2 linked regions of the Blastochloris viridis genome follow. The protein of the gene in region 1 interacts with the protein of each later gene in a pairwise test. Links are inferred from orthologs where the notes say so. Each region holds a gene or a part of one and is shown in the gene's direction. Other genes may lie near its edges. The genes, in order: uvrA and uvrB.

Region 1 (14,416 bases):
CAGCGCGCGCTGGAGCGGCTGGATGAGGTCGGGGATGAGCGAACGCGTATCCATATCCTGGCCGAGATCACCAGGCTGCGCCAAGCCTGCTGCCATCCGGCACTGGTGGCGGCGGACAGCGGCATCGGCTCCGCCAAGCTGGAGGCGTTCGTGGACCTCGTGGACAATCTCATCGAGGGCCGCCATCGCGCTCTGGTGTTCAGCCAGTTCGTCAGCCATCTCGGCAAGGTCCGCGGCGCGCTCGACGCCAAGGGGATCGCCTACCAGTATCTCGACGGCTCGACCCCCGAGGCCGAGCGCCACAAGCGGGTGGCGGCGTTCCAGGCCGGCGCGGGCGAGATGTTCCTGATCAGCCTCAAGGCCGGCGGCTTTGGCCTCAACCTCACCGCCGCGGATTATGTGATCCACCTTGATCCTTGGTGGAACCCGGCGGTCGAGGACCAAGCCTCCGACCGCGCCCATCGCATCGGCCAGAGCCGCCCGGTCACCATCTACCGCCTGATCGTCAAGGACAGCATCGAGGAACGCATCGTCGCGCTCCACCGGCACAAGCGCAACCTCGCGGATGCACTGTTGGAAGGCGCCGATGCATCGGCTCAACTCTCCGAAGAGGACCTGCTCAATCTGATCCGCAGTTCTGAGTGAGGTGATCGGCTCCTCCCTTGCCGATGTCGGCCCTGGGATTGGATGATGAGCCCACGGCAACGCACCATCCTCAATTCGTTGCGTCGATGTTTGGCCGTTCGATCTCAAAGCGTCGTGAGACGCTACGCGGCGGCGCCAAGCTTCCCCAGAAACGCGGCGAGATCTCCGCCCAGGAACGGCGTCCGCCGGCCGACCTTGCCGAATCGAGCTCTTGCGGCCCAGGCAACTGTCCAGGTTCGAAGGAACGACGGGTGGGGCGCCGATCTCAGGAGCGGTCTCGTGCGACCAGGAGCCAAGCGGTCTCCCACCCGTCACCGCACCCGGTAGCTTACCCGATCGCGGCGCATTCAAGTTACAAGGAGCCCGCGACAGCGGGCGTCTCGAAGGAAGGCAGACTTTAGAGCCGAGGTCGGCCCCCTGGTTCGAGACGGCTGCTTCGCAGCCTCCTCACCATGAGGCCGAGACACCATGAGGCCGCGAAAGGTCAGCTTCAGGGCCTCGGGTCTCAGGTCGGCGACAGCTGCGATTTCGGGCCGGACGCAACGCGTCCCTCACCCGCGGGCGCCGCCCGGCTGGTCGGCTGCGGGCTGGTCGGTGATGGCGAACAGCGGTGCCTCCAGCACCCAGCGCACGCCCTCCGAGAGCCAATCGATCTGCGCCCTGCCCTGCAGCGCCATCGACACCATGCGCTCGACCACGACGTGGCCGAATCCGCGATGGGTCGGCGGATGCACCGGCGGGCCACCGCTCTCCTGCCAGATCAGCCGCAGGCGGCGACCGGTGCCCTCGCCGTCAACGTCCCATCTGATGCGAATGCGACCGCCGGGCGTCGACAGCGCCCCGTGCTTGGAGGCGTTGGTGGCGAGTTCGTGCAGCGCCATGCCAATGGTCTGGGTGGCGTCCGGCCGCAGTATCAGGTTCGGGCCTTCGGCCGAAATGCGGTCGGTCGACGTCTCCACGAACGGGGTCAGCTGGCGATCGATCAGATCGGCCAGGGTGGCGCCTCTCCAGTCGTGCTTGACCAGAAGATCGTGCGAGCGCGCCAAGCTGGAAATGCGGTCGTCGAACCGGGCGCGAAAATCGGCGGGGTCCTGGGTGTACCGTCCAGTCTGCCGCGCCATCGACTGCACCACCGTCAGCAAGTTCTTGGAGCGGTGGGACAGCTCGCGCATCACGAATTTCATCCGCCGGGCGTTTTCGCGCAGCGATTCCTCGCGGGCTGCGATGGTGCGGGCGGCGTCGGCCAGCGCGGCGCGCACCACGTTGTCCTCCCGGATCAGGCTCGATTCGGGTGCCACCGGGGTTCCCACCGCGAGTGCCCGCGCCGCCTTCATCGTCCGCCGGGTCGAGCGGTTGATCAACCGGGCGGCGGCCACCGCCGCCGTGATCGACACGAGCGTGGTCAGCCCCAGCATGGCCAGCACCGCGTCGCGGCGCGCGCGGCTCGGTACCTCGATCAGTGCCTTCGGCACCCAGACGATGGCGTGCCAGCCGCACAGGCTCGAGCGGGAGAAGGCGGTGACGGACGGGCGTCCCTCCATGTCAACCGTTTCCAGCCCATGGTGGCGGACGGTGAGCAGGCCGATGAGGTTGTCCGACACGCTGCGCCCAAAAAACTCGTCGTGCCGCGACGCCCGCGCCACAACGCGCCCGTTGCCGTCGACCACTGTCGCGAACCAGCCGGCCGGGCGGTAGGTCTGCTGCACCACGTTGAGGATCGCGGCGGCGGGCGGCACCAACGTCAGCACGTAGCGCACCGCAAGGTCGGGGCCGGCCACCGGCACATGGACGCCAAACGACAACTGGCGGTCGTCGGCGACCGGGCCGAGATTGTCGATCTCGGCCTTGCCGGTGTTGAACACCCGCGCGATCGCCTCGCTGTCCGCGAACGGCGACGACGGCGTGTCCGGCCGCTCGCGTGTGTCGAACAGCTTACGCAACGCCGCGTCGAACAGCACGAAGTCGCCGCCCGCACGCCCGGCGATGGTGCGGGCCTGATCCTCAAACGTGGCAAGGTCCGGCGTCGATAGCAAGCGCGAGCCCGCCAGCATCTCGGCGGCGTCGCGGTAGCCCCTCAGCTCGCGGTCGACCGCCTGCGCCAGGGTGCGGGCGACGTCGCCGACGCGTTTGATCTCCTCGATCCGCTCGGCATCGTCCCAGCGCAGCACGGTATAGGTGCAGAGCGTGGCCAGCGGCGCCATCGACGCCAGCACCAGCAGCGCAAGCAGCCACGCCAGCGGAACGTCGCGCCGCCGCCGGGCAGGACCCTGAGCGGCGCTTGCGGGTTCGGCATCGTGCTTTGCAATCACTCCGCCCGGCCTCGTCTGGGGAATGCTATCCACAACCGATGCGCGTACTTTCCTCCTTCAGCGACTTTCACGCAAGGAGACGCTGGCGGCCCGAGCCAAGGACCTTGATACCTCCGGACCTCTTTGCATCCCCGATCCCGTCAGAACGGGATTTCGTCGTCCAGGTCGCTTGAATACTTGCCGCCGCCGCCGGAGGCCGCCGGGCGGGCGGCACCGCGGGCCGGCAGCGGGCTGCGCTGGCCGAAGTCGCCGCTGTCCTCGATCTCCGCGCCGCCACCGCCGCCGCGCCCGTCGAGCATCTGCAATTCGCCGCGGAAACGCTGCAGCACCACCTCGGTGGTGTACTTTTCCGCCCCCGCCTGGTCTTGCCATTTACGGGTCTGCAGCTGGCCCTCAATGTAAACTTTGGCGCCCTTCTTCAGGTACTGCTCGGCGACTTTGGCAAGCTGCTCGTTGAAGATCACCACCGAGTGCCACTCGGTGCGCTCGCGCCGCTCGCCGGTCGCCTTGTCGCGCCAGCTTTCCGAGGTCGCGATCCTGAGGTTGACCACGCTCTCGCCCGAGTTCAGCCGGCGGACTTCCGGGTCACGCCCGAGATTGCCGACCAGGATGACTTTATTGACGCTGCCCGCCATGGCTTTTGTGCCTTCCGCTGTGGGTTCTGTGCCGCCACCCTAGCCCGGCCATCCCGCAGATGCTGCCCCGGCCCCGCTGCTGTCCACAAGCGACGACGTTCCGGTTACGTTCTTAGCGCGGTGAGCGATGCGCAACAACTGGGATTCCCGGCCCGATATCGTCACCATGGCCACGGCCGGCAACGCCGCGAAACCCGAACGCATTGAAGCGGCGATGCGAACTGCCGATATCCTCGACTAGCACGCACCTGCGGGCGAACACGCGGAGAAGAAGCCTCGTCGTTCCATACCCGACCACGTCCAGCAGAAAGCCGAGGAATTCCAGCACCAATATGATAATTCCGTGCCCGCACCGCGCCGCCGACGAAAATACCACACCCACAGTCTGGCATATTGGCGTACGCCGGCCTAGGGTGTGTCCACGTTTTGTTCCTGCAAACTTGGCGATCGCCCGCCGACCTCTGCCGGCGGACGCGTCTGAGTTCTTGCTGCCACCGAGACCCCCCGCATGACTGCGCCCCGTTCCAAGCCCGATCCCGCCCGCATCATCTCGATCCGCGGTGCGCGGGTGCACAATCTCAAGAACGTCGATCTCGACATTCCGCGCGACAGGCTGGTGGTGTTCACCGGCCTGTCCGGCTCGGGCAAGTCGTCGCTGGCGTTCGATACCATCTATGCCGAGGGCCAGCGGCGCTACGTCGAGAGCCTGTCGGCCTATGCCCGCCAGTTTCTGGAGATGATGCAGAAGCCGGACGTCGACCAGATCGACGGCCTCTCCCCGGCCATCTCGATCGAGCAGAAGACCACCTCGAAGAACCCGCGCTCGACGGTCGGCACCGTCACCGAGATCTACGACTACATGCGCCTGCTATGGGCGCGGGTCGGGGTGCCCTATTCGCCGGCGACCGGCCTGCCGATCGAGAGCCAGACGGTGTCGCAGATGGTCGACCGGGTGCTGGAACTGCCGGTCGGCACGCGCCTTTTTCTGCTGGCGCCCGTCGTGCGCGGCCGCAAGGGCGAGTACCGCAAGGAGCTCGCCGACTTCCAGAAGAAAGGCTTCCAGCGCGTCAAGATCGACGGCGCGTTCTTCGAGATCTCGGAAGCGCCGGCCCTCGACAAGAAGCTCAAGCACGACATCGAGGTGGTGGTCGACCGGCTGGTGGTGCGGCCGGACATCGCCTCGCGATTGGCCGACTCGCTGGAGACCGCGCTCAAGCTCGCCGACGGGCTGGCGATCGTCGAGTTCGCGGACGCTCCCGCGTCCCATTCTTCACCTCCCCCCTTGCGGGGGAGGTCGGATCGCGAAGCGATCCGGGTGGGGGGCGACGAATCTAGGTCCACTGCCGGCACACCCCCCACCCCAGCCCTCCCCCACAAGGGGGGAGGGAGTGCGGATGCGCCCGATCCCCGGCGCATCCTGTTCTCGGAAAAGTTCGCCTGCCCGGTGTCCGGCTTCACCATTCCCGAGATCGAGCCGCGGCTGTTTTCGTTCAACAACCCGTTCGGCGCCTGCCCGGCGTGCGGCGGCATCGGCACCGAGCAGACCATCGACCCCGACCTCGTGGTGCCGGACACCGCGAAAACCCTGCGCCAGGGCGCCATCGTGCCGTGGTCGCGCTCCTCCAGCCCCTATTACGGCCAGACCCTCGACGCCCTTGCCCGTCATTTCAAGTTCAAGGTCACGGTGCCGTGGAAGGAGCTGCCGAAGAAGGCGCGCGACGTCATCCTCTACGGCTCGGGCGATGAGCCGGTCACCATCACCTATGACGACGGCATGCGCGCCTACGAGACGCGAAAGCCGTTCGAGGGCGTCATCACCAATCTGGAGCGGCGCTGGCGCGAGACCGAGAGCGAGTGGGCGCGCGAGGAGATCGGCAAATACTTCTCCGCCACCCCGTGCGAGGCCTGTGCCGGCAACCGCCTGAAACCCGAGGCGCTGGCGGTGAAGATCGCCACGTTCCACATCGGCCAGGTGGCCGAGATGAGCGTGCGCCGCTCGGCTGAGTGGTTCGAGGCGCTGCCGGCGCAGCTCAACACCAAGCAGAATGACATCGCAGTGCGCATCTTGAAGGAGATCCGCGAGCGGCTGCGCTTTCTGACCGACGTCGGTCTCGATTATCTGACGTTGGCGCGCAACTCCGGCACGCTGTCGGGCGGCGAGAGCCAGCGCATCCGCCTCGCCTCGCAGATCGGCTCGGGCCTCACCGGCGTGCTCTACGTGCTGGACGAGCCCTCGATCGGCCTGCACCAGCGCGACAACGAGCGCCTCTTGAAGACGCTGGTGCGGCTGCGCGACCTCGGCAACACCGTGATCGTGGTCGAGCACGACGAGGACGCCATCCGCGAGGCCGACTACGTGGTCGACGTCGGCCCCGGCGCCGGCATCCATGGCGGCCGCATCGTATCGCAGGGCACCCCGGCCGAGATCATGGCCGACCCTGCGTCGCTGACCGGGCAATACCTCACCGGCCAGAAGTCGATCGCGGTTCCGGCCCGGCGCAAGCCCGATCCGGGCCGCATGCTGAAGCTGGTCGGCGCCCGCGCCAACAATCTGAAGAACGTCACCGCCGAGATCCCGCTCGGCCTGTTCACCTGCATCACCGGGGTGTCGGGCGGCGGCAAGTCGACGCTGTTGATCGACACGCTGTTCAAGGCGGTGGCGCGGCGGCTCAACGGCGCCCACGACGTGCCCGGCGCCCACGACGCCCTCACCGGCCTCGAACAGCTCGACAAGGTGATCGACATCGACCAGTCGCCGATCGGCCGCACCCCGCGCTCTAATCCTGCCACCTACACCGGCGCGTTCACCCCGATCCGCGACTGGTTCGCCGGCCTGCCGGAATCCAAGGCGCGCGGCTACGGGCCCGGCCGCTTCTCGTTCAACGTCAAGGGCGGGCGCTGCGAGGCCTGCCAGGGTGACGGCGTCATCAAGATCGAGATGCACTTCTTGCCGGACGTCTACGTCACCTGCGACGTCTGCAAGGGCAAACGCTACAATCGCGAGACGTTGGAGGTGATCTTCAAGGGCAAGTCGATCGCCGACGTGCTCGACATGACGGTGGACGAAGGCACAACGTTCTTTCAGGCGGTGCCGACCATCCGCCGGATCATGGAGACGCTGGCGCGGGTCGGGCTCGGCTACATCCACATCGGCCAGCAGGCCACCACGCTGTCCGGCGGCGAGGCCCAGCGCGTCAAATTGGCCAAGGAGCTGTCGAAACGCTCGACCGGCCGCACGCTCTATATCCTGGATGAGCCGACCACCGGCCTGCACTTCCACGACGTCGCCAAGCTCCTGGAGGTGCTGCATGAGCTGGTGGCGCAGGGCAACACCGTGGCGGTGATCGAGCACAACCTCGAAGTGATCAAGACCGCCGATTGGGTGATCGATTTGGGCCCCGAGGGCGGCGACGGCGGCGGCGAGATCGTCGCCTCAGGCCCGCCCGAGCTGATCGCCAAAGCACCGCGCAGCTATACGGGGAAGTTCCTCAAGCCGGTGCTGGCGCGGGGCAAGGCGAAGCGGGCGGCGGAGTAGGCAAATCATACTCCGTGCCCGGCATGTACCTGAGTATGAGCAGTACTCGCCCTTAAATCCCTGCATTTGAAGAAGGTCGGCCGATTCTGGTCGGCTCTGGTGGGGCTGCGCCACCGCGCGCTCGCAGTCGAGCTCGACCACGGGCTGTTGTGGGTCTGGATCGGCATGCACGCGGATTACGACCGGCTGACCCAATCCTGACCGGCCAGCAAGCGCAACTTCCTCGTAGGGCGGAACAGCGCGGCGTAGTCCGCCGCGACGCAATGCCGCCGACCGGAGCCGGCTATTTCCGCTCCTCGGCCAGCACGGCGAGGCCGCGCTGCACCGCCGGCCGCGCCTTCACGGTGTCGAGCCAGCGCTTGAAGTGGGGAAAGCGGGTGACGTCCTGGCCCTGGCGTTCCCACAGCTTGGACCAGCCGAGGCAGGCGATGTCGGCGATCGAGTAGTCGCCTGCCAGGAATTCGCGCTCGGCGAGGCGCTTGTTCATCACCCCATAGAGTCGCGCCACCTCGTTGGTGTAGCGGGTGATGGCGTAATCGATCTTCTCCGGCGCGTAGATGCGGAAATGGTGGGCTTGTCCTGCCATCGGCCCCAGCCCGCCGACCTGCCAGTACAGCCACTGCTCGACCTCGACCCGGGCGCGCTCGTCGGTGGGATAGAACTTGCCGGTCTTGCGGCCGAGATACTGCAGAATCGCCCCCGACTCGAACACCGAGATCGGCTTACCGCCCGGCCCGTCGGGATCCACGATCGCCGGAATGCGGTTGTTGGGCGAGATCGCCAGGAAGTCCGGCTTGAACTGTTCTCCCTTGGAAATGTTCACTGGAACAACGGCGTAGGGCAGCCCGCACTCCTCCAGCATGATGGAGATCTTCCAGCCATTCGGCGTCGGCCAGTAGTAAAGTTCGATAGGTGCGGGAGCAGCAGGCATATTGGACTCCGAGAGCCGGCGAACACGGCGTTGCGGGACCCTAGGATCAGTGGGCCTGCGCTGCAACGTCTCGCGCCGCAGAGGTCGGCTGCAGAAAGCAACGCCATGCTCTCAAAGCGGTTTCTTGAAACCGACGTGCGTCCTGGCAAATCCGAGTCGCGCGTAGAAGCGGTGGGCGTCGGTGCGCGCCGCGTTCGAGGTCAGCGCGACAGTCGCGGCACCGCGCGCCCGCGCCTCGGCTTCGGCGTGCGCGACCACGGCGGCGCCGATGCCACGCCCGCGCAGATCGGGCGCCACCTGCACCCCCTCGACGATGGCGCGGCAGGCGCCGCGGCCGGCGATGCCGCCGACGACGATGAGCTGGAAGGTGGCGACCACCCGGCCGTCCAGGCGCGCGACGAAAAGTTCGGTCGCGGACGACGCCGTGATGGCGTCGAACCCGGCCTTGTAGGCGTCAAGCGCGGCCGGATCGACGGTGTCACCGTGGCCGCCAAGCGGATCGGCGGCGAACATGGCGACGATGGCCGGCAAATCCTCCCGCCGGGCCGGCTCGATCACCAGCGCCTCGGCTTGCGTCCTCACATCGACCGTCACATTAAGCCTCCCAAACTCTCGCCGACCGCCCGAGCGGGCCGCCACGCGGCGCGGCGCCGGCGCGGGGCGACTCGCACCTGTGCCAGCGCAGACACCGCATAACCGCCGGACCCAACGGCGAAATGACGGCCGCAAAAGCCCGGCCTTGAGGCTACGCGAGCCCCGGTTACCGTAAGCTGAGCCATTGGAAAGCCATGAGAAAACTGCCCGGCCGCGGGAACGCTTGGCTCGGCCGCACGTTTCAGAGCAGGCCAACGGCCGCGTGCCCGCAGTCCCGATGACAATGGCCTCCTCCGCACATCGCGCGTGGCCAAAGCTGCTGTGGGATCGCGGCGCATTCCCACACCGACGACCGAAAGGACCAAGCCATGGGTCTGTTCTCCAAGGACATCAAGAGCCTCGACGACCTGTTCGTCCACGGCCTGCGCGACATCTATTATGCCGAAAAGCAGATTACCCAAGCGCTGCCGAAAATGATCTCCAAGGCGTCCGATCCCGAGCTGAAGCGGGGCTTCGAGACCCACCTGCGCGAAACCGAGGGCCACGTCGAGCGGCTGGAGAAGGTATTCCAGATGCACGGCGTCACGCCGAGCCAGATCGACTGCCCGGCGATCGACGGCATCCTCGAGGAGGGCGACGAGATTTCCAGCGACATCGGCGACACCGATGTGATGGACGCCGCCCTGATCGCCGCCGCCCAGGCGGTCGAGCACTACGAGATCACCCGCTACGGCTCGCTGGTTGCGTGGGCCAAGCAGCTCGGCCGCGGCGACTGCGCTGCCGTGCTGCAGCAAACCCTCGACGAGGAGAAGGCGACCGACCGCAAGCTCACCGCCGCGGCGGAAAGCAAGATCAACCTCCGCGCCGTCAGCTAACGCACCGAATCGGCCGGGCTCGGTGCCATCTCACCGGCGATCGAGCTCCGATCAAAACGCCGCCACGGCAGGGCTTCGGACCGGCCGTGGTGGCGACGCGTTCACGATCGATCAGCTCGCCGGCTCGGCCAGCGCCCGGCCGTAGAGGATCATGCACGGCCCGGACGGCCGTTCCGCCGCCAGCCGCGCCGCCAGCTCGGCGATGGTGCCGCGCATCACTGTGGTGGCGGGGGTACCCAGGCTCTCGATCACCGCAGCCGGCGTGTCCGCCGCCATGCCGTGGGCGATGAGCTTCTCGACCAGTTCGGCGAAGGTGCCCTTGCCCATGAACACGCAGGTGGTCGCCTCGGGGTCGGCCAAGGCGGCAATGTCGAGGTCCGGCAGGCGGGCATCGACGTCGTGGCCGGTGATCATCTGCACCCGCCGCGCCACCACGCGCTTCGACAGCGACACCTGAACGTGCGCCGCCGCCGCGGTGGCGGTGGTCACCCCCGGCACGATCTCCAGCTCAATTCCGGCGGCGCGCGCGGCCGCGATCTCCTCGTCGGCGCGGCCGAACAGGGTGGGGTCGCCCGACTTCAGCCGCACCACCCGCTTGCCGGCGCTGGCATGGTCGATCATCTGCCGCGTCACCTCGGCTTGGCTATGCGAGGGCCGGCCGGCGCGCTTGCCGACCGCGATCAGCTCGGCGTCCGGCCGCGCCGCCTCCAGCACCGGCCCGCTGGCGAGGTCATCGTAGAGAATCACGTCCGCTGCGCGAATGCGGGCCAGCGCCCGCAGCGTCAGAAGGTCCGGATCGCCCGGTCCGGCACCGACCAGCGCGATGTGGCCGCGCCCATGGGAAGACATCTGGCTCATGCCCTAAGCGGCGTCGATCATGTGAAAAAACGTCCCGGTGACGTGGCCGCGGCGCGCACCGGTTTCGGCGACGGCCCGGCCCGATGCGTCGGCCACCTCGGCCAGCGGCGGATCCGGCTGGACGAGGATGCTGGCATAATGGAACTCGTGGCCGCGCAACACCCCCGCCAGCCCCGCGACCGGGTGGAAAAGCCGCGCCAGCCGGTAACCGAGGTGGAGCCGGCGCGCGGCGAACGATGTCTCCAGTCCCAGAAGACCGGTCATGGCGTGGCGGATGCCGCCAGCGTCGACCAGCCCCGTTCCCAGCACCATGTAGCCGCCGCACTCGCCGTGAACCGGCTTTGACGCTGCGAATGCGGCAAGCCCGGCCTTGAACCGCGCCGCCGCCGCGAGCTGCCCGGCGTGCAACTCGGGATAGCCGCCCGGCAGCCAAACGACGTCGCAGGTGGGGTCGGGTCCCTGGTCCGCCAGCGGCGAGAACGGCACGATCTCGGCCCCGGCCGCCCGCCACGCCGCCAGCAGGTGGGGATAGACGAACGAGAATGCAGCGTCGCGGGCGAGCGCGATGCGCTGGCCGGGCGGGGTGAGGCCGGCGTCCGCCGGCGTCGACGCCGACGCGATCCGCGGGCGCGCCGTCGCCTCGACCGCGGCGACGTCGATCTCGCGCTCGACCAGATCGGCCAGTGCGGCGATGCGGCCGGCAAGGTCGGCGTCCTCCTCGGCCTGGACCAGGCCGAGATGGCGCTCCGGCAGCGCGATGGCCGGCCGGGTGCGCAATGCGCCCAGCACCGGGATGCCGATACGATCGAATCCCGCCTCGACAAGGGCTTGGTGGCGATCGCTGGAGACCTTGTTGAGGATCGCGCCGGCCACCCGCACCCCGCGGCGAAAGTGGTCGCAGCCCAGCGCCACCGCGGCGGCGGTGGCGGTCTGGCCGGAGACGTCGAGCACCAGCACCACCGGCCAGCCGGTCAAAGCGGCGATGTCGGCGGTGGAGCCGTCGCCAGCGGCGCCGGCGGTGGTGCCGTCGAACAGCCCCATTGCGCCCTCGGCGATGGCGAGGTCGGCGCCCTGCCCGGCCGCCAGCAACGCATCGAGCCGGCCGGGTCGCATCGCCCAGGAATCGAGGTTGAACGCCGGCCGGCCGGCGGCGGCGGCGTGGAAGGCGGGGTCGATGTAATCGGGCCCGCTTTTATAAGGCTGTACCGCGCGGCCGCGGCGACGCAACGCCGCGATCAGCCCGAGCGTCACCGTGGTCTTGCCGGAGTTCGAGCGCGGCGCGGCGATCACCAGCCCGGCCGGCCCGGCGGGAATGCTGTCCATCGGACGCCCCGATCAGTCCTCTTCCGCCGCGCGGCGGAAGCGGCGGTCGTAGCCGGGATCGTACAGCGCGCTGTCGCGAAACTCTTCCGCCGCGAGCGCCGGCCCGACCACAATCAGCGCGGTCCGCTCGATCGGTTGCGCCGCCACCAGTTCCGGCAGCGTGGTGAGGGTGCCGACGATCACCCGCTCATCCGGCCAACTGGCGCGGTAGACCACCGCCGCCGGGCAATGCGGCCCGTAGAATGGCCTCAGCCGCGCCAGAACCTCCGCCAGCACGTGGATGGAAAGATGAATCGCGAGCGTCGCCCCCGTCGCGGCGAACGCCTCCAGCCGCTCCGACTCCGGCATCGCAGAGGCGCGGCCCGAGGTGCGGGTCAGCACCACGCTCTGCGCCACCTCTGGCAGCGTCAGCTCGCGGCCGAGCGCGGCGGCGGCGGCGGCGAACGCCGGCACGCCGGGGGTGACGGTGTAGGCAATGCCATGCGTCTGCAACCGGCGAATCTGCTCGCCCATCGCACTCCACACCGACAGGTCGCCGGAATGCAGCCGGGCGACGTCGAGACCAGCCCGGTCGGCGGCGACGAACTCGGCCTCGATGGCGTCGAGGTCGAGCGACGCGGTGTCGACCACGCGGGCGCCGGGCGGACACAGCGCGATCAGTGCCTTCGGCACCAGCGAGCCGGCATAGAGGCAGACCGGGCAGCGCGCGATGAGGTCGCGGCCGCGCACGGTGATGAGGTCGGGCGCCCCCGGCCCGGCGCCGATGAAATGAACGGTCATGGCAGGTCTCCAGGCCGCGGGCGGTTCGGTCGGCGCCAGACGGCGGCGGGCTGCAGGGATGCCGGCATTGCCGCACAGGTTCACCGCGCCGGCAGTCCGGAAGCCGCGACGAAGCGAACGCTTATGGTCCCGGCCCGCGGCGGCGCTGAAAATGCGTCAGCCGTACCGGCTTGGCAAGGCAGGCGCACCGGCCTCCCCCGGCCGGCCGCCCCCGCCCCGCCCGCTTGACGGCGGCGACGCCGCGGTCCACCCCTTCGGCCCTTGCGAACAAGGAGAGCTGCCGTGACCCGCCTGCCGTTTCTGCCGTCGCCGCGCGCCACTTCGCTGCTCATCGCCGCCGGCTTCCTTGCCGTCGGCTGGGCAATGTACGTGCGCTACCTGGTGATCGAGACCTCGGCGGTCGGGCTGGCGTGCGAGGCCGGGCTGCCGACCACGCTGTGCCTGATGCGCAAAATCGTCATCCAGCTGTTCACCTACAACGTGTTCGGCGTGCTCGCGCTGGCGGCAGCAGTGCTGCAGGTGCTGCGGCCCCACGTCCTGGTGTTCGGCCTCGCCCTGGTGGCCGGCGGCATCGGCGTCGTGCTCTACAACAACGCGCTGTCCGGCCTTGCCTGGGCGCTTCTGATCATCAGCTTCGCACGCCCCGCACCCGCCAAAGCGTGACGGCGAGCAGCAGCCATAGGCCGGCGGTCCACAGCGCCTGCCAGTTGGCGATGGTCTCGTTGAGCGGCAGGTAGACCGCGGCAAAGGCAAGAACGGCGGCGGCGGCGAATTCGGCCCTGCCGGCCAGTTGCGGCCCACGCGGGCCGTAGAACGCCAGCACCGCGAGCGGCACCACCGCCGCGGTGAGCGCCGCGAACGGGAAATCCTTGTAGCGCGGGTCGAACACCAGCCCGAGCACGCCTTGGATGGCGAGCACCGTCACCACGATCAGCAGCAGCGCCGGCGCCTTGATCCAGGGGTCGGTCACCATGCGCTGGGCCGGATCGAGCACCACGCCGAATCCTTCCAGCGGGCGGTGCTCGACCAGCACCGCCGCCGCCACCGGCGCGGCGAGCGCAGCGGCCAGCACCAGCGCACCGTTGCGCAGCCAGCCGTCCCAGCCGAGGCTCTCCAGCATCGCCGCTTCCATCGCCATCGGCACGAACACGCCGGCCGAAACCGCGATCAGGCTCAATCCCGCCCAGGCCGGCCAGCCGACCTTGACCACTTTGCCGTGGCGATGGGCGACGAGGTGGGCGATGCCGCCGACCCAGAGCACCAGCACGACGCCGGCGATCGCCTGCCACAGCCAGAACGGGCGGTTGGAGACCGGCTCGCCCAGCGCGAATTTGGCCTCGCGGCTGGTGGCGTCGAACAGGCCCCAATGGCCGCCGACAGTGCCTTCGAGCTGGCGCTTCCAGGGCTGGTCGAACGCCTCGATGACGTTGACCCGGTAACCGTCGCGCTTGGCCAGCGCCAGCAAGTCGTGGATGAGGCGGGCCTGGTTGGCGGGCGAGGGCAGCGCGCCCTCGCGCATGCGCCCGGCGCTGGGCCAGCCCGCCTCGCCGATCAGGATCTCCCGGCCGGGGAAGGTCGCTGCGACCTTCGATTCGATCTCGTTGATATGGCGGCCGGCGTCGTCGACCGACACCGGGACGTCCTCCCAGTACGGCAGGATGTGGATGGTGATGAAGTCGACCGCGCTCGCGAGGCCACGATAGCGCAGCCAGAACTCCCAAACGTCGGCATAGGTCACCGGCACCGGCACCTGGGCTTTAACGGTCCTGATGGTGGCGGCGAGGTCGACGTCCGACATCTCGCCGCGCAGCAGGACCTCGTTGCCGACCACCACGCCGCGAATGGTATCGCGGTGCTCGTTGGCGAGCTTCACCACCGTTTCGATCTCGGCGGCGTTGCGCACCGGATCGCTGCCGAGCCACAGGCCCTGC
Region 2 (13,902 bases), 1.1 Mb from region 1 along the record:
TTCTCCTCGATCACCTCGGTTCGGAACGGCGGCAGGTCGTCCAGCGACTGCCAGCCGTCGTCGATCTCGGTCCGCGCCTGGACTTCGAACCGGCCGCTCGGATTGCTCGCCGCCCCGCGGCCGCGGCGGCGGTCGATGTCGAGGCTGGTGCGCTGGGCGCGCGCACTGTCGATGGCCAGATCGTTGGTCCAGGCCGGCTCGGCGGGGCGCTTTCGGGCGACTCGGTTCATATTGAAATCATAACGCGGAATTTCGAACAAACAAAGAACAAACGGAGAGCAGACCGCGCGCAAGCGGTACTGTGGTGCGACAGAGCGGCGCTTGAGCGGCGGGCTGCGCTGCGGCGGCTGAGCGGGCGCCTGGGCGATCCATTCGGGCGGTGGCGGCGGCGTGGCCGGGCCGGGGTGGCCCTCCGCCGCGATCCTGGCTAGATGGGACCCGCAACCGAGAGGCAGCGCGCCGTGATCAGCGTCATCATCCCGACCCACAACAACGAACGCACGCTGGTGCCGTGTTTCGCCGCGCTGGTGCCGGCGGTGTCGACCGGCGTGCTGCGCGACGTTGTCGTGGCCGACGGCGGCTCGCACGATGATACCGTAGCGGTTTCCGATGCCGCCGGCTGCACCATCATCGCCGACCCGGCGGCGCGCGATCTCGGCGTCCGGCTCAGGCGGGCGGCCGCCGAGGCGCGGGCGGACTGGCTGTTGTTCCTGCGGCCGGACATCGTGCTGGAAGACGGCTGGGGCGCCGCGGTCGAGGCGTTTGCGGCCGCTGCCGGCCGTCGCGGTTCGGTTGCCGCGGCGGCTGCGGCGTTCCGCTACGCCGTCGACGCCGATGGCGCCCTGCCGCGGCTGGCGGAGTGGCAGGCCAGCGTCGCCCGTGTGGTGCGCGGCCGCGTCCGCCCGGAGCAGGGCCTGCTGGTTCATCGCCGCCTCTATGACGCGGTCGGCCGCCATCCCGACGGCGCCATGGCAGATCACAGGTTGCTTTCAAGGCTAGGCCGCAAGGTTGGGTTGTTGCGGTCGCGGGCGTTCGTGCAGCACGGCGGCTAGGTTCGGTCAGTCCTATGGCGCGGCGGCCGTGTAATGGTTGGTATTTTGGATTATTCTCAACAGCGCGCGACGTCAGAAAACGTTTATAATTGACGCTTCGACAGCCGAATTGGCGAAGGTAGCCGTAAGGTAACCACCAGGCACGAAACAATCGTCAAATTCTGGCGTTGATATACGCGGGATGCTATTTCGGGCACAGGCCGCGCTCACGGCGCCCCGCCCCTGGCCGAAGCTCATCTAACGTCACGCCAAGAGCTCGAGGGACATGTTTTCAGAAACGACTTCATCGGAACTGTCGGCATCCGACCGTCTGGTTTCGATCGCCGAAATGATCGCGGCCCATGACCGGACGCTTTTGATCGACGCCGCCGATCACATGCTCGGTATCGCCGAGCACCTCGCCGAACTCGGCGATCAGTCGGGCGCGGAGCGGATTTTTAATGCGCTCGAGGACATGGTTGCGGCGGCCCGCCGCAATTGAGCCGCGGGCGCGGCTGTGGCCGGCCTCGGGCCGCACCGCCGGACGGCTGGGACGGCTGTCGCGGCAGGCGAAGGGACGAAAGATTGGGGGCGGAACGCGGCCTCGCTGGTTGTCGGACCATGGCGCAAGGTCCCCAATGGGGTCGGCCGGCCTTGGACGCCAGACGGAACGGCGCCGTGGCGCGTAGTGCGCATAGTTTCTGAGGCCAATTTCGGGCCGGTTGCGCCTGCCCGGATCCCACCCGCGCGGAAAATGGTCTAGGTGTTGGCCGCAGCCGCCGTCGCCGCGCCCGGCGTTGACGGCGGCGACCATCTCCACCCGTCCGCGGACCGCGACCAGACCGTTATGACCGACGCCACCACCGACGACGCCGTGCTCGGCGGACGGCTGCGGCTGCTGCAGCCGGCGCGCGGCCATCGCGTCGGGCACGATGCCATTTTGCTGGCGGCGGCGGTGCCGGCGCTGCCCGGCGAGCGCGCCGTCGACCTCGGCGCCGGGGTCGGCGCCGCCGGTCTGGCGGTGGCGGCGCGGGTTCCCGGCCTGTCGATGGTGCTGGTCGAGATCGACCCCGGCCTCGCTGCGTTGGCGGGGGAGAACGCCGCCCGCAACGGCCTGGCCGGTCGCGTCACGGTGGTGGCGGCGGACGTCGCCACGGTCGGCCGCGCCGACGGGCCGCCGGCCGCCGGCGCCTTCGACCAGGTGCTGTGCAACCCGCCGTTCCTCGATCCCAGCCGCCACGCCGCCTCGCCCGATGCCGGCAAGCGCGGCGCCCACATGCCCGACCGCCCGCGCTGTCATTGGATCGCCGCCGCCGGCCGGCTGCTGCAGCCCGGCGGCACGTTGACCCTGATCGACCGCGCCGACGCGCTGGCCGGCGTGCTGGCCGACCTCGGCGACCGCTGGGGCGCGGTCGAGGTGGTACCGGTGCATCCGCGGCCGGACGCGCCGGCCAGCCGCGTGCTGGTGCGCGCCCGCAAGGGCCGCCGCACCCCGCTGTCGCTGCGGCCGCCGCTGGTGCTGGCCGAGCCTGACGGCCGGCCCTCCACCGCGGCGGAGGCGGCGCTGCGCCGCGGCGACGCCTTGGCGGTGTGAGATTTTTCGGTCCGGGCTTGGGCTCTGAACGAGGTGCGGGCAGCCGCGGCGCAGCCGGGACCTTGAGATGGCCGGTATCCGGCTCTATCTATTGGAAATGGCTGCATCTCTTTCGGAACGTCTCATCTATCGCATCCGCCCCTTGCTGCCCGCGTCGCTGCGCCCGCCCGAGATGCCGGTGGTGCCGGTGGTGCGCCTCACCGGGGTGATCGGGTTCAGCACGCCGCTGTCGCCGGGCATGACCATGGCCAGCGTGGCGCGGGTGCTGGAGCGGGCGTTCGCGGTACGCGACGCCAAGGCGGTGGCGCTCATCATCAATTCGCCGGGCGGCTCGGCGGTGCAGTCGCACTTGATCCACCGTCGCATCCGCCTGCTGGCCGAGGAGGCCAAGCTGCCGGTGCTGGTGTTCGTCGAGGACGTCGCCGCCTCCGGCGGCTACATGATCGCTTGCGCCGGCGACGAGATCTTTGCCGATCCGTCCTCGATCGTCGGCTCGATCGGGGTGATCGGCGCCTCGTTCGGCTTCGACAAGCTGATCGAGAAGATCGGCGTCGAGCGCCGGGTCTATACCGCCGGCACCCGCAAATCGATGCTCGACCCGTTCCGCCCCGAGGACCCCGAAGACGTCGAGCGGGTGAAGACCATCCAGCGTGCCATTCACGCCAAGTTCATCGAGCTGGTGAAGGGCCGGCGCGGCGCCAGGCTTGCCGCGCCCGACGACAGCCTGTTCACCGGCGAATACTGGGAAGCCGAGCGGGCCAAAGCGTTCGGCCTGATCGACGACATCGGCGAGACGCGCACCGTGCTGCGCCAGCGCTTCGGCGACAAGGTGCTGATGCCGCTGATCTCGGCCGAGCGGACGCTGTTCGGCCGCCGCCTGCCGGGTTTCGGCCAGGCCGCCGAGGTCGGGCCCGGCCTGGCCGCCGACGTCGTCTCGGCCATCGAGGCGCGGGCGCTGTGGTCGCGCTACGGGCTGTGAGATCGGTCGTCCTGCCCCGCGCTCACCGCGGCGAGGTGAGCTCGTGGCCGAGACCGGCGGCGATCACCAGCCGCCGCGCCGCGTCCAACTGCTCGGACGGTACCAGGATGCGACGCGGGAAGGCGCCGATCGAGCCTTCCACCGTCGCGATGTTCTGGTCGGCCACCAGCAGCGGGATGCCGGCTTCGCCGAGCAGCGCCTCGATTGCGGTCACCAGCACCGGGTCGATGGTACGCATCAGCTCTTCCATGCCGGGTTGGTAGCATATCGCGCGCTGGCTGGCGCGGCGGCGACGCGATAGCATGGCTGGCCTTGCGGATCGCACGCCATGCTGCTCGCCCTCGTCATCCTCGTTCTTGCCGGCGCGCTCGCCCTCGGCGCCGCCGCTGCGCTCACCCGGGCGCAGACCGCGCGGCTCGAAACCCGCTTCCCGCCCGCCGGCGATGTGGTCGCGGTCGATGGCGGCGCCATCCACCTCGTTCGGCTCGGCGCCGACCCGGCGGCGGCCGACCGGCCGGCGGTGCTGCTGCTGCATGGCGCCCCCGGCTGTGGCGCCGACCTGAGGCCGCTCGGCCAGCGGCTGGCGGCGCGCCTGCCGGTGCTGATCGCCGACCGGCCGGGCTCAGGCTGGAGCCGCCGGCTGGGCGGCGACGGCGACGCCGCGCTCGGCCGCCAGGCCGAACTGATTCGCGGCGCGGTGCGCGCGGTCGGCGCCCGGCGGCTGATCGTGGTCGGCCACTCGTTCGGCGGCTCGGTGGCGCTGCGCTATGCGCTGGACTACCCCGGCGAGGTCGCGGGGCTGGCGCTGATCAACCCGGCGACTCACCCCCGCCCGGGCGGGCTCAAGTGGTTCCAGGCCGCTGCCGAGGTGCTGCTGACCGGGCCGCTGTTCACCCACACCCTGGCGACGCCCCTCAGCCTGGCAGCGCTGGAGACGGCGACGGCGCGGATGTTCGCGCCCGAGCCGCTGCCGCCCGGCTATCTCGGCACCAGCGCCCTGGCCTTGGCCATGACTCCCGACCGTTTCCGCGACACCATGCAGGATTTCAAGCTGCTGCGCGGCGAGCTGGCGGCCCAGGCGCCGCGTTATGCCGCGTTGGCGGTGCCGACCGTGCTGGTGGTGGGCGAGGCCGACGCCACCGTGCCGGCGGCGATCCACGGCGAGGTTTTGGCGCGCGATGCGCCGGCGATTCGCGTCGTCCGCATTGCCAAGGCCGGCCATATGCTGCACCACGGGCATGTCGACCGCGTCGCCGAGGAGGTGGCGCGGCTGGCGGAGGCGGCGCCTGCGCTGTCGTCGGCGGTCGGAAGCGGCCTGTGATCAAGCTGGCTCTTGCCCCCGGCGAAGGTCGCCTCTAAATGCTACGGTTCGATCGCGGCCGCGGACGGTCGTGGTCTGGTCTCGGCTGGGAGCCTCCTTTGGCCGTCGTCTTACCGTTCGAATCCGCGCCCGAAGCGTCGATTGAGGGCCTCGTGCGTCTCGTCCAATCCGACATGGAGCGGGTGAACGCTACGATTCTCTCGCGCACCGGCTCCGATGTCACCACGATCCCCGAGGTCGCCAACCACCTGATCTCGTCGGGCGGCAAGCGACTGCGGCCGATGCTGACGCTCGCCACCTCTCAGCTGTGCGGCTTCCAGGGCGAGGGTCACACCAAGCTCGCCGCTGCGGTCGAGTTCATGCACACCGCCACCCTGCTCCACGACGACGTCGTCGACGAGAGCGAGCTGCGCCGAGGCAAGGCCGCCGCCCGCATGCTGTGGGGCAACGAGATGAGCGTGCTGGTCGGCGACTTCCTGCTCGGCCAGGCCTTCCGCATGATGGTCGAGGTCGGCAATCTGCGCTGCCTGGAGATCCTCTCCACCGCCGCCGCGGTTATCGCCGAGGGCGAGGTGATGCAGCTCGCCGCCGCCAAGAACACCGAGACCACCGAGGACGAGTACCTCGCGGTGATTCGGTCCAAGACCGCCGAGCTGTTCGCCGCCGCCGCCGAGCTCGGCCCGGTGCTGGCCGGCCGCGGCAAGGCGGAGGAAGCGGCCTGCCGCTCCTACGGCATGAACCTCGGCATCGCCTTCCAGCTGGTCGACGACGCGCTCGATTATGGCGGCCGCGCCGCCGATCTCGGCAAGAATGTCGGCGACGACTTCCGCGAGGGCAAGATCACGCTGCCGGTGGTGCTGGCATTCCGTCGCGGCACCGATGACGAGCGGACGTTCTGGCGCAAGGCGCTGGAGCAGGGCGAGGTCGACGACGCCGCGCTCGAAACCGCTGTCGGGCTGATGCACAAGCATCGCGCCATCGAGGACACCTGCGAACGCGCCAAACATTATGGCGCCATCGCCACCGATGCGCTCGGCATCTTCCCGGCCGCGCCGATCCGGCGCGCGCTGGCCGAGGCCGTGGCATTCGCCATCGCCCGCGCGCACTGAGGGCGGGCGGGCGGGAGATCGCAGGCGCTGGCACCAGCCGCGCCGCGGTCGGCCCGGCTGCCTGGCAACGGTCGCCGGACCGCCCGGTCGCGGTCGCGTGCCCCCGGTTCGATGCGCCCCCGCTTTCCTTGCCGGCCCGGGCGGCCCATATTTCCGGCATGTCCTCGCCCGCGAACCCCTCCCAGCCTCCCAGCAAGCCCGCTAAGACGCCCCGTGCCCGCAGCCGGGCGGCGCGCCCGCCGTCGCCGGCGATGGACCCGGCGCTCGCCGCGCTGCTCAACCCCGGCCTCGCCGACGGCACCGCCGGCCACGGCGCCATGACAGGCCAAGGCGACGCCGGATTTGCCGAAGCGCCGCAGGCGGCGTTCGACGGCACGCCGCTGGGCTCCTCCGCCAGCGCCGAGGCGCTCGAGCAACTGATCCGCGACGGCAACCCGCTGCTGCGCGACCAGCCGTGGACGCCGCATCGCCCGCCGCGGCCGGACAAGAGCGAGGGCGGCCGGCCGTTCGTCCTCAGCAGTCCGTTCGAGCCGCAGGGCGACCAGCCCGCCGCGATTCGCGAGCTGGTGGCCGGCATCCAAGCCGGCGACCGCGACCAGGTGCTGCTCGGCGTCACCGGCTCGGGCAAAACCTTCACCATGGCCAAGGTGATCGAGCAGACCCAGCGCCCGGCGCTGATTCTCGCCCCCAACAAGACGCTGGCCGCGCAGCTCTACGGCGAGTTCCGCAGTTTCTTTCCCGATAACGCGGTCGAGTACTTCGTCTCGTACTACGATTATTACCAGCCGGAAGCCTACGTCCCCCGCACCGATACCTATATCGAGAAGGATTCGGCGATCAACGAGCAGATCGACCGCATGCGCCACGCCGCAACGCGATCGTTGCTTGAGCGCGACGACGTCATCATCGTCGCCTCGGTGTCGTGCATCTACGGCATCGGCTCGGTCGAGACCTATACGGCGATGACCTTCGCCATCCAGGTCGGCGACCGCATCGACCAGCGCCAGTTGATCGCCGACCTCGTCGCGCTGCAATACAAACGCAGCCAGCTCGAGTTCGCCCGCGGCATGTTCCGGGTGCGCGGCGACACCATCGAGCTGTTTCCGGCCCACTATGAGGACCGGGCGTGGCGGATCTCGCTGTTCGGCGATGAGGTCGAGCGCATCGACGAGTTCGACCCGCTCACCGGCGAGACCAAGGGCGCCCTGGGGTTCGTCAAGATCTACGCCAATTCGCACTATGTGACGCCCAAGCCGACGCTGCAGCAGGCGGCGGCCTCGATCAAGGCGGAGCTGAAGACCCGGCTCGACCAGCTCAATGCCTCGGGGCGTCTGCTGGAGGCGCAGCGGCTGGAGCAGCGCACCACCTTCGACCTGGAGATGCTGCAGGCCACCGGCTCCTGCGCCGGCATCGAGAACTATTCGCGCTACCTCACCGGCCGCCGGCCCGGCGAGCCGCCGCCGACCCTGTTCGAGTACATCCCCGACAACGCCCTGATCTTCATCGACGAATCGCACGTCAGCATCCCGCAGATCGGGGCGATGTATCGCGGCGACTTCCGCCGCAAGGCGACGCTGGCCGAATACGGCTTCCGCCTGCCGTCCTGCCTCGACAACCGGCCGCTGCGCTTCGAGGAATGGGACGCCATGCGGCCGCAGACGGTGGCGGTGTCCGCCACCCCGGCGGCGTGGGAGCTGGAGCGCGCGGGCGGCGTGTTCGTCGAGCAGGTGATCCGCCCGACCGGCCTGGTCGACCCGCCGGTCGAGGTGCGGCCGGCCCGCACCCAGGTCGACGATCTGCTGGGCGAGGTCCGCGCCAATGCCGCCGCCGGTTATCGGGCGCTGGTCACGGTATTGACCAAGCGCATGGCCGAGGACCTGACCGAATACCTGCACGAGCAGGGGGTGCGGGTGCGCTACATGCACTCCGACATCGACACCATCGAGCGCATCGAGATCATCCGCGATTTGCGCCTCGGCGCCTTCGACGCGCTGATCGGCATCAATTTGCTGCGCGAGGGCCTCGACATCCCCGAATGCGCTTTGGTCGCCATCCTCGACGCCGACAAGGAAGGGTTCTTGCGCAGCGAAACCTCGCTGGTCCAGACCATCGGCCGCGCCGCCCGCAACGTCGACGGCAAGGTGATCCTCTATGCCGACCGCATCACCGGCTCGATGGAGCGGGCGATGGCCGAGACCACCCGCCGCCGCGCCAAGCAGCTGGCGTGGAACGCCGAGCACGGCATCACCCCCGCGAGCGTCAAGAAGGGCATCGCCGACATTCTCGACAGCGTCTACGAGCGCGATCACGTCCGGGTCGACGCCGGGCCGGCCGCCGCGGCGGCGACCATCGGCCACAATTTCACGGCGGTGATCGCCGATCTCGAATCGCGCATGCGCGCCGCCGCCGCCGACCTCAACTTCGAAGAGGCAGCGCGGCTGCGCGACGAGATCAAGCGCCTTCGGGCCGCCGAGCTGGCGGTGTTGGACGATCCCGGCGTGCCGGTGAAGCGCGGCGCCTCGTCTGCCTCCCCGATCGGAGGAGGGTCGGCGGGCGGCGGGGGCGGGGCAAGCGCCGCTGGCGGCGGCTCTCGCGCCCGCAAGCCGACGCTGGATGAGATGGGCCCGCACAATCGCGAGCTGCCGCTGCAGCCGGACGACTTCCGGCCGGGGCCGAAACCCGCGTTCGGCAAGGCGCCTGGCAAGGGCGGCCGCCGCCGCGGGTGAAGGCGGCCTGGCCGCGCCGGGTCCGGTCGCCGGCGATGCGGGCCGGCCGCCGGCGCCTCACCGCGGCAGCAGCGCCCAATAATCGAAGTCGAGGATCACTGAGGGGTCGTAGTCGTCGGCGAGCTTGTCCGGGAACAGCGTCGCCGGCTTGTCCTTGGTCGCCACGGTGCGGATGCGCAGCGCGCCGACGTCGCTGCGCGCGGCCAGCGGCTGCTTGTCGACAATCTCCGACCACGCGAACACCGTCTCGCCGGCGAACAGCGGCGCGACGTGACGCCCGCCATTGATGGCGGCGATGTGGAAGGCGTTGGCGAGGCCGTTGAACGACAGCGCGCGGGCCAGCGACATGACGTGGCCGCCATAGATCAGCCGCTTGCCGAACCGGCCCTTGCTCTCGGAGTGCTGGTTGAAATGCACCTTGGCGGTGTTCTGATAGAGCCGGGTCGCGATCTGGTGCTCGGCTTCCTCCACCGTCATGCCGTCGACGTGGTCGATCTTCTCGCCGACCTCGTAGTCGTCGAAGCGGAACGGGCTGCCGGCCAGCGCCTCGTTCCACTCAGCCCCGTCGATACGCGGGCAGGCGGTGCCGAGGGCGCCCGGCGCCAGCGCCTTCGGCAGCGTCGGCACGCCCTGCTCGATGATCGGGGCGTTTTCGTCGCGCTTGCGCACCATCACCCAGCGCACATAGTCCAGCACTTCCTCGCCGTGCTGGTTGAAGCCGGTGGAGCGGACATAGACGACGCCGGTCTTCTTGTTGGAGTTCTCCTTGAGCCCGATCACCTCCGACACCGCGTGCAGGGTGTCGCCGGGATAGACCGCCTTCAGAAAGCGGCCGCCGGCGTAGCCGAGATTGGCGATGGCGTTCAGCGACACGTCCGGCACGGTCTTGCCGAACACAATGTGGAACACCAAGAGATCATCGACCGGGCTCTCCGGATAGCCGACCGCGGCGGCGAACGCGTCCGACGACTGAACGGCAAAGCGCGTGCCGTAGAGCGCGGTGTAGAGGCTGACGTCGCCGACGGTGATCGTGCGCGGCACGGCGTGGCGGATCACCTGGCCGAGGCGGAAGTCCTCGAAGAAATTGCCGCTGGAGGTCTTCTGGAGCATCGTCGTTCCCCTTCGGCCGATGTGCGCCCGGCCTTTGTCGGTCGGTTGCGGCCAGCCGCGGGCGGCCGCGCGGTTGGCGTGGTCAGGCGGCTTCGCGCGCGGCGATGGTCGCGGCGATCGCCACCACCCGCCGCGCCATCTCGGCGTGCAGGCGCTCGACCATCTTGCCCTCGACCTGCAGCGCGCCCTTGCCCTGCGCCTCCGGCGCGTCGAACGCGGCGATCACGGTGCGCGACCACGCCACCTCCTCCGCCGTCGGCGAGAACGCGGCGTTGCAGGGGCCGATCTGGTTCGGGTGGATCAGGGTCTTGCCGTCGAAGCCGAGGTCGCGCGCCTCGTTGCACTCGCGCTTGAAGCCGTCGTCGTCGGACAGCGCGTTGTAGACGCCGTCGGCGATGTCGAGGCCGTTTGCCCGCGCCGCGGCGAGGCAGGCCATCAGCCACGGCAGCATCGGCGCCCGGCCGGGCAGCCAGCGGGCGCGGGTGTCCTTGGCGAGGTCGTTGGTGCCCATCACGAAGCCGGCAAGGCGGGTCGCGGGGTCGTGCGCGGCGTCGGCGATCTCCAGCGCCGCCAGCATCGCCCGCGGCGTCTCCATCATCGCCCACACCCGCGTCGTCTCGGGCGTGCCGGCGTCCGCCAGCATCGCGCCGATCCGGCGCAGGTCCTCGGGGTCCGACACCTTGGGCACCAAGATGACGTCGGGCGCCGCGGTGGCGGCGGCAGCGAGGTCGGCCGCGCCCCACGGCGTGTCGAGGCCGTTGATGCGGACGAACACCTCGCGCAGGCCGAAACCGCCGGCCTTGACCGCCGCCGTCACCTGGTCGCGGGCGATGTCCTTGGCGTCGGGCGCCACCGCGTCCTCAAGGTCGAGGATCACGCAGTCGGCCGGCAGCGTGCGGGCCTTTTCCAGCGCGCGGGCGTTGGAGCCCGGCATGTAGAGCACGCTGCGGCGGGGGCGGAGGGAGGTGGCCATGGCGAAAAGTCCCGGTCGGTCGTATCGGTCGGGCGACCCTACCTTCGCCCAGCCCGATCGCAAGCCCTCCTTTGGAGCGACGGCGAGGGTCAGCCCGGCGGATTCGGCACCACCCGGTAGAGCTGGAAGCGGGCGCCCTCATAGACCAGCGACAGCCACGCCGGCACCGGGTTGTCTTTGCCGCGCTCGGTGTAGAGCAGGTAGACGTAGTCGAACCGGCTCGGCCAGTCGTCCCAATACTGCTCGATGGTCTCGACGCTGCGCATCGAGGTGGCGATCAGCTGGCTGGCGGAGGGCGGCGTGCCGTCCTCGGTGTCGGCGTGGTCGCGCCACGCCGGCTTCAACTGCAGGATCTGCTTGCCGCGCACCGCGAAGGCGGTGGTCACCAGCGCCGACCTCTCGATCATGGCGAGGCAGGCGGCGTGGGCGAGGCCGAGGTCGCGCACGTCGTCGGCCTGGGCGTTGTCGTCGAACGCCACCAGCACCTTGGCGCCGCGGTCGATCAGTTGCACCGATTGCTGGAACGCCGAGGTCCATTTGGTGAGCTGCCGCCACGTCAGCTGGACTTCGAACACCCGCACCGCCAGCAGCGCCACCAGCACGATGCAGAACGCCCGCATCGTCCAACGCCGGTGCAGATCGAGGTCGGCGAACGCCACCGCCATGAAGGCCAGCGCGACCGGCAGCCGCTGGTCGGCGAAATAGGAGCCGAACAGCACCCGCGGCAGCGCCAGATAGACCACCGCGCCGACCGCAAACACGATCCAGGCGGCAGGGTGCAGCTTGAGCAGGCCGTGGCGGGCGGCCCAGCCGGCGGTGATCGCCACCGTCGCAGTGAGCCCGAACGCCACCACGTCGGAATAGACCTCGATCACGGTGATGAGACCATCGATCTTGCCGCGTGGCTCCCACTCGTTCTGGCTCGCCAGCCCCCAGGTCGGGCTGCCGACCAGCAGCACCGGCACCACCAGGAACGGCAGGCCGCTCAGCACGAAGTCGAGCACGCGCCGGCCGCGAGGCCCCTCCTGGGTGGTCAGCCGCCAGATCTCGAAGCCGAGCAGGCCGATGGCATAAAGGCCGACCGCGAACAGGTGGCAGACATAGAGCAGCGCCACCATCGCGGTTGCCAGCACCAAACGCAGCGGCAGCCACGTCTCACGCCAGTGGATCCAGGCAGCAAGGCCCCACAAGGCGAGGCCGATGCCGAACAGGTAGTTCATCAGCCCGAGCAGGAACACTCCGCTGTAGAGCAGCGGAAAGGCGATGAACGGCCACGCCGACCAGCCGCCGAACAGCACCCGGTTCAGCACCACGGTGCCGGACATGATCAGAAGGAAGGTGAGGACGGTGAAGACCTGGCCGGCGGTATAGATGTCGACCGCCCGATCGATCCACGGCACCACCAGGTCCATCATCAGGTTGGGCAGGATGTGCCAGTCGAGCTCGTAGTAGCGCGAAAGATCCGGGTCGTGGTCGAGCACGGCGATGACGTGCATGCGCGCCAGGTGGTTCGGATAGTCCGACAGTGGCGGCACCGGGTGGGTGGCGATCGGGATCGCCGCCAGCACCGCCAGCGCCAGGAACAGCACGAGCAGCTGCGGGCGCGTGAAGCGGGAGGCAGTCGGGCGGGAAGGGGGCTGTGTCATTTGGAAGGCTGGTCGGTCGAGGGCGGCGGCGTCCACGCCGGCGGGGGGGGCGGATTGCACGCGCATGTGTCGGGGTGACCGCCCCGGCGCCGCAGATCCGCAGTCTGGCGCCGCCTTAGCATTATCGGCGGCGGCGGGACAGCGCCGTCTGCGGCGGTATTGTCACGCCGCCGTGCGTCGGGCCGGCGCCGGGCGCTTCGAACGCCTCCAACCCGGCCGCAGGGCACCGAATCCGGGTTAACGCGCCCTGTGTCCGAGGACTTGAGCACAGTATTCGGGGTCCCAGCCAGCGCGCTTTCGCCTGAGCCTGAGGCTTTTCTTGTCGGTGACGGCGCGCAGGAGATTGAAGGCGAAGTGGCGGACGACGGCCATGTTCCTGGCGCCGTGTCCCGTGCGCAGGCGGGACTGGTCGTCGCCGAAGGTGACGTCGAGGACCCAGTGCAGGCTGTTCTCGATCGCCCAGTGGCTTCGCACGGCCTCGGCGGCGGCGGTTGCCGAGAGCGCGGCCGAGGAGATGTAGTATCGGGTCTCGAAGCGGCCGCGGTCGGCGAGTTCGGCGTGCGATGCGACGCGCACGATGGTGGCGACGTCGGGCAGCCGCAATTCGCCGGGAAAGCGCCGATCACCCTTCAGCCAATCGACCTCGCGGGCAACCGTGACGGTGCGGCTCTCGATGCGGCCATGGCCCTTGTCGAGGTCGGTGACGCTCTCGGTCTCGGCCGCGGGCGCCTCGGCGAAGAAGCTCTCGATCTCGGCCCGCAGGGTCGGCTGGTTGGCCTTCACGGCGAGCAGATAGTCGGCCTTGGCGCCTCGGATGGCGGTGGCGATGGTCGGATTGGTGGCGATGGCGTCGATCGAGATCAGGGTGCCGTCGAGGCCGCCGGCGGCGGCGAGCCGCTCGATCAGGAGGGGGATCGCCGTGGTCTCGCTGCTCTTGTCGGCGACCGCCTCCTGGCCGAGCACCAGACGGCGCGTGGTGGCGAAGGCGGAAACGAGATGCAGCGGCGCCTTGCCGGCCCCGCGGTCGTGGCTGCGCCGCGAGGTCTTGCCGTCGATCGCCACCAGGTCCGGGCGATCCGGCCAGCTCTCCCGAACCCACGCCGTGAACGCCGCCGCGAACAGGTCCGGGTCGATGCGGTTCATCAGCAAGGTCAGCCAGCGCGCCCCCGGAACCCCGTGGTGGTAGGGCAGGAAGCGGCGCAGAAACGACAGATGCGTCTCGCCCCACTCGGCGATCCCCTCGTAGTCGTCGCAGTCCGCCAAGGTGCCGCACACCACCAAAAGCAGCACCTCCGGCAGCGGGTGAGCCACCCGCCACGCCTCGCGTGGGTCCTCGATCACCGACAGGTGGTCGAGCAGCACCTTCAGGCGCGACTTCTCGGGGACGAACAGGCCATCAAGGCTCAGGCCATC

Evidence for each region.
Region 2: the proteins of uvrA (region 1) and uvrB interact in binary tests that used the Escherichia coli proteins (3 or more experiments, as listed by UniProt). The link is inferred for Blastochloris viridis from one-to-one orthologs.

What each region holds. Positions count from the first base shown.
Region 1 is NZ_CP012946.1:1,859,832-1,874,247, forward strand. Bases 3,721-7,324 are described here. They hold uvrA (excinuclease ABC subunit UvrA), read left to right. Parts: upstream 3,721-4,097; coding sequence 4,098-7,124; downstream 7,125-7,324. Other genes in these bases: BVIR_RS17310 (hypothetical protein), read left to right, coding at 7,191-7,324. Also shown: BVIR_RS08250 (DEAD/DEAH box helicase), read left to right, coding at 1-645; BVIR_RS08255 (sensor histidine kinase), read right to left, coding at 1,197-2,954; BVIR_RS08260 (single-stranded DNA-binding protein), read right to left, coding at 3,095-3,589; more of BVIR_RS17310, read left to right, coding at 7,325-7,325; BVIR_RS08270 (glutathione S-transferase N-terminal domain-containing protein), read right to left, coding at 7,408-8,055; BVIR_RS08275 (GNAT family N-acetyltransferase), read right to left, coding at 8,167-8,568; BVIR_RS08280 (YciE/YciF ferroxidase family protein), read left to right, coding at 9,018-9,524; cobA (uroporphyrinogen-III C-methyltransferase), read right to left, coding at 9,636-10,382; BVIR_RS08290 (cobyrinate a,c-diamide synthase), read right to left, coding at 10,386-11,705; cobM (precorrin-4 C(11)-methyltransferase), read right to left, coding at 11,718-12,485; BVIR_RS08300 (hypothetical protein), read left to right, coding at 12,768-13,148; BVIR_RS08305 (glycoside hydrolase family 17 protein), read right to left, coding at 13,114-14,416. UniProt on the Escherichia coli protein: The UvrABC repair system catalyzes the recognition and processing of DNA lesions. UvrA is an ATPase and a DNA-binding protein. A damage recognition complex composed of 2 UvrA and 2 UvrB subunits scans DNA for abnormalities.
Region 2 is NZ_CP012946.1:2,948,973-2,962,874, reverse strand. Bases 5,887-8,976 are described here. They hold uvrB (excinuclease ABC subunit UvrB), read left to right. Parts: upstream 5,887-6,192; coding sequence 6,193-8,760; downstream 8,761-8,976. Other genes in these bases: BVIR_RS12950 (MaoC family dehydratase), read right to left, coding at 8,818-8,976; BVIR_RS12960 (polyprenyl synthetase family protein), read left to right, coding at 5,887-6,034. Also shown: BVIR_RS12995 (PA0069 family radical SAM protein), read right to left, coding at 1-230; BVIR_RS12990 (glycosyltransferase), read left to right, coding at 462-1,052; BVIR_RS12985 (hypothetical protein), read left to right, coding at 1,381-1,533; BVIR_RS12980 (tRNA1(Val) (adenine(37)-N6)-methyltransferase), read left to right, coding at 1,798-2,625; BVIR_RS12975 (S49 family peptidase), read left to right, coding at 2,723-3,604; BVIR_RS12970 (putative signal transducing protein), read right to left, coding at 3,627-3,842; BVIR_RS12965 (alpha/beta fold hydrolase), read left to right, coding at 3,933-4,925; more of BVIR_RS12960, read left to right, coding at 5,024-5,886; more of BVIR_RS12950, read right to left, coding at 8,977-9,870; BVIR_RS12945 (HpcH/HpaI aldolase/citrate lyase family protein), read right to left, coding at 9,953-10,843; BVIR_RS12940 (hypothetical protein), read right to left, coding at 10,933-12,489; BVIR_RS12935 (ISAs1 family transposase), read right to left, coding at 12,727-13,902. UniProt on the Escherichia coli protein: The UvrABC repair system catalyzes the recognition and processing of DNA lesions. A damage recognition complex composed of 2 UvrA and 2 UvrB subunits scans DNA for abnormalities.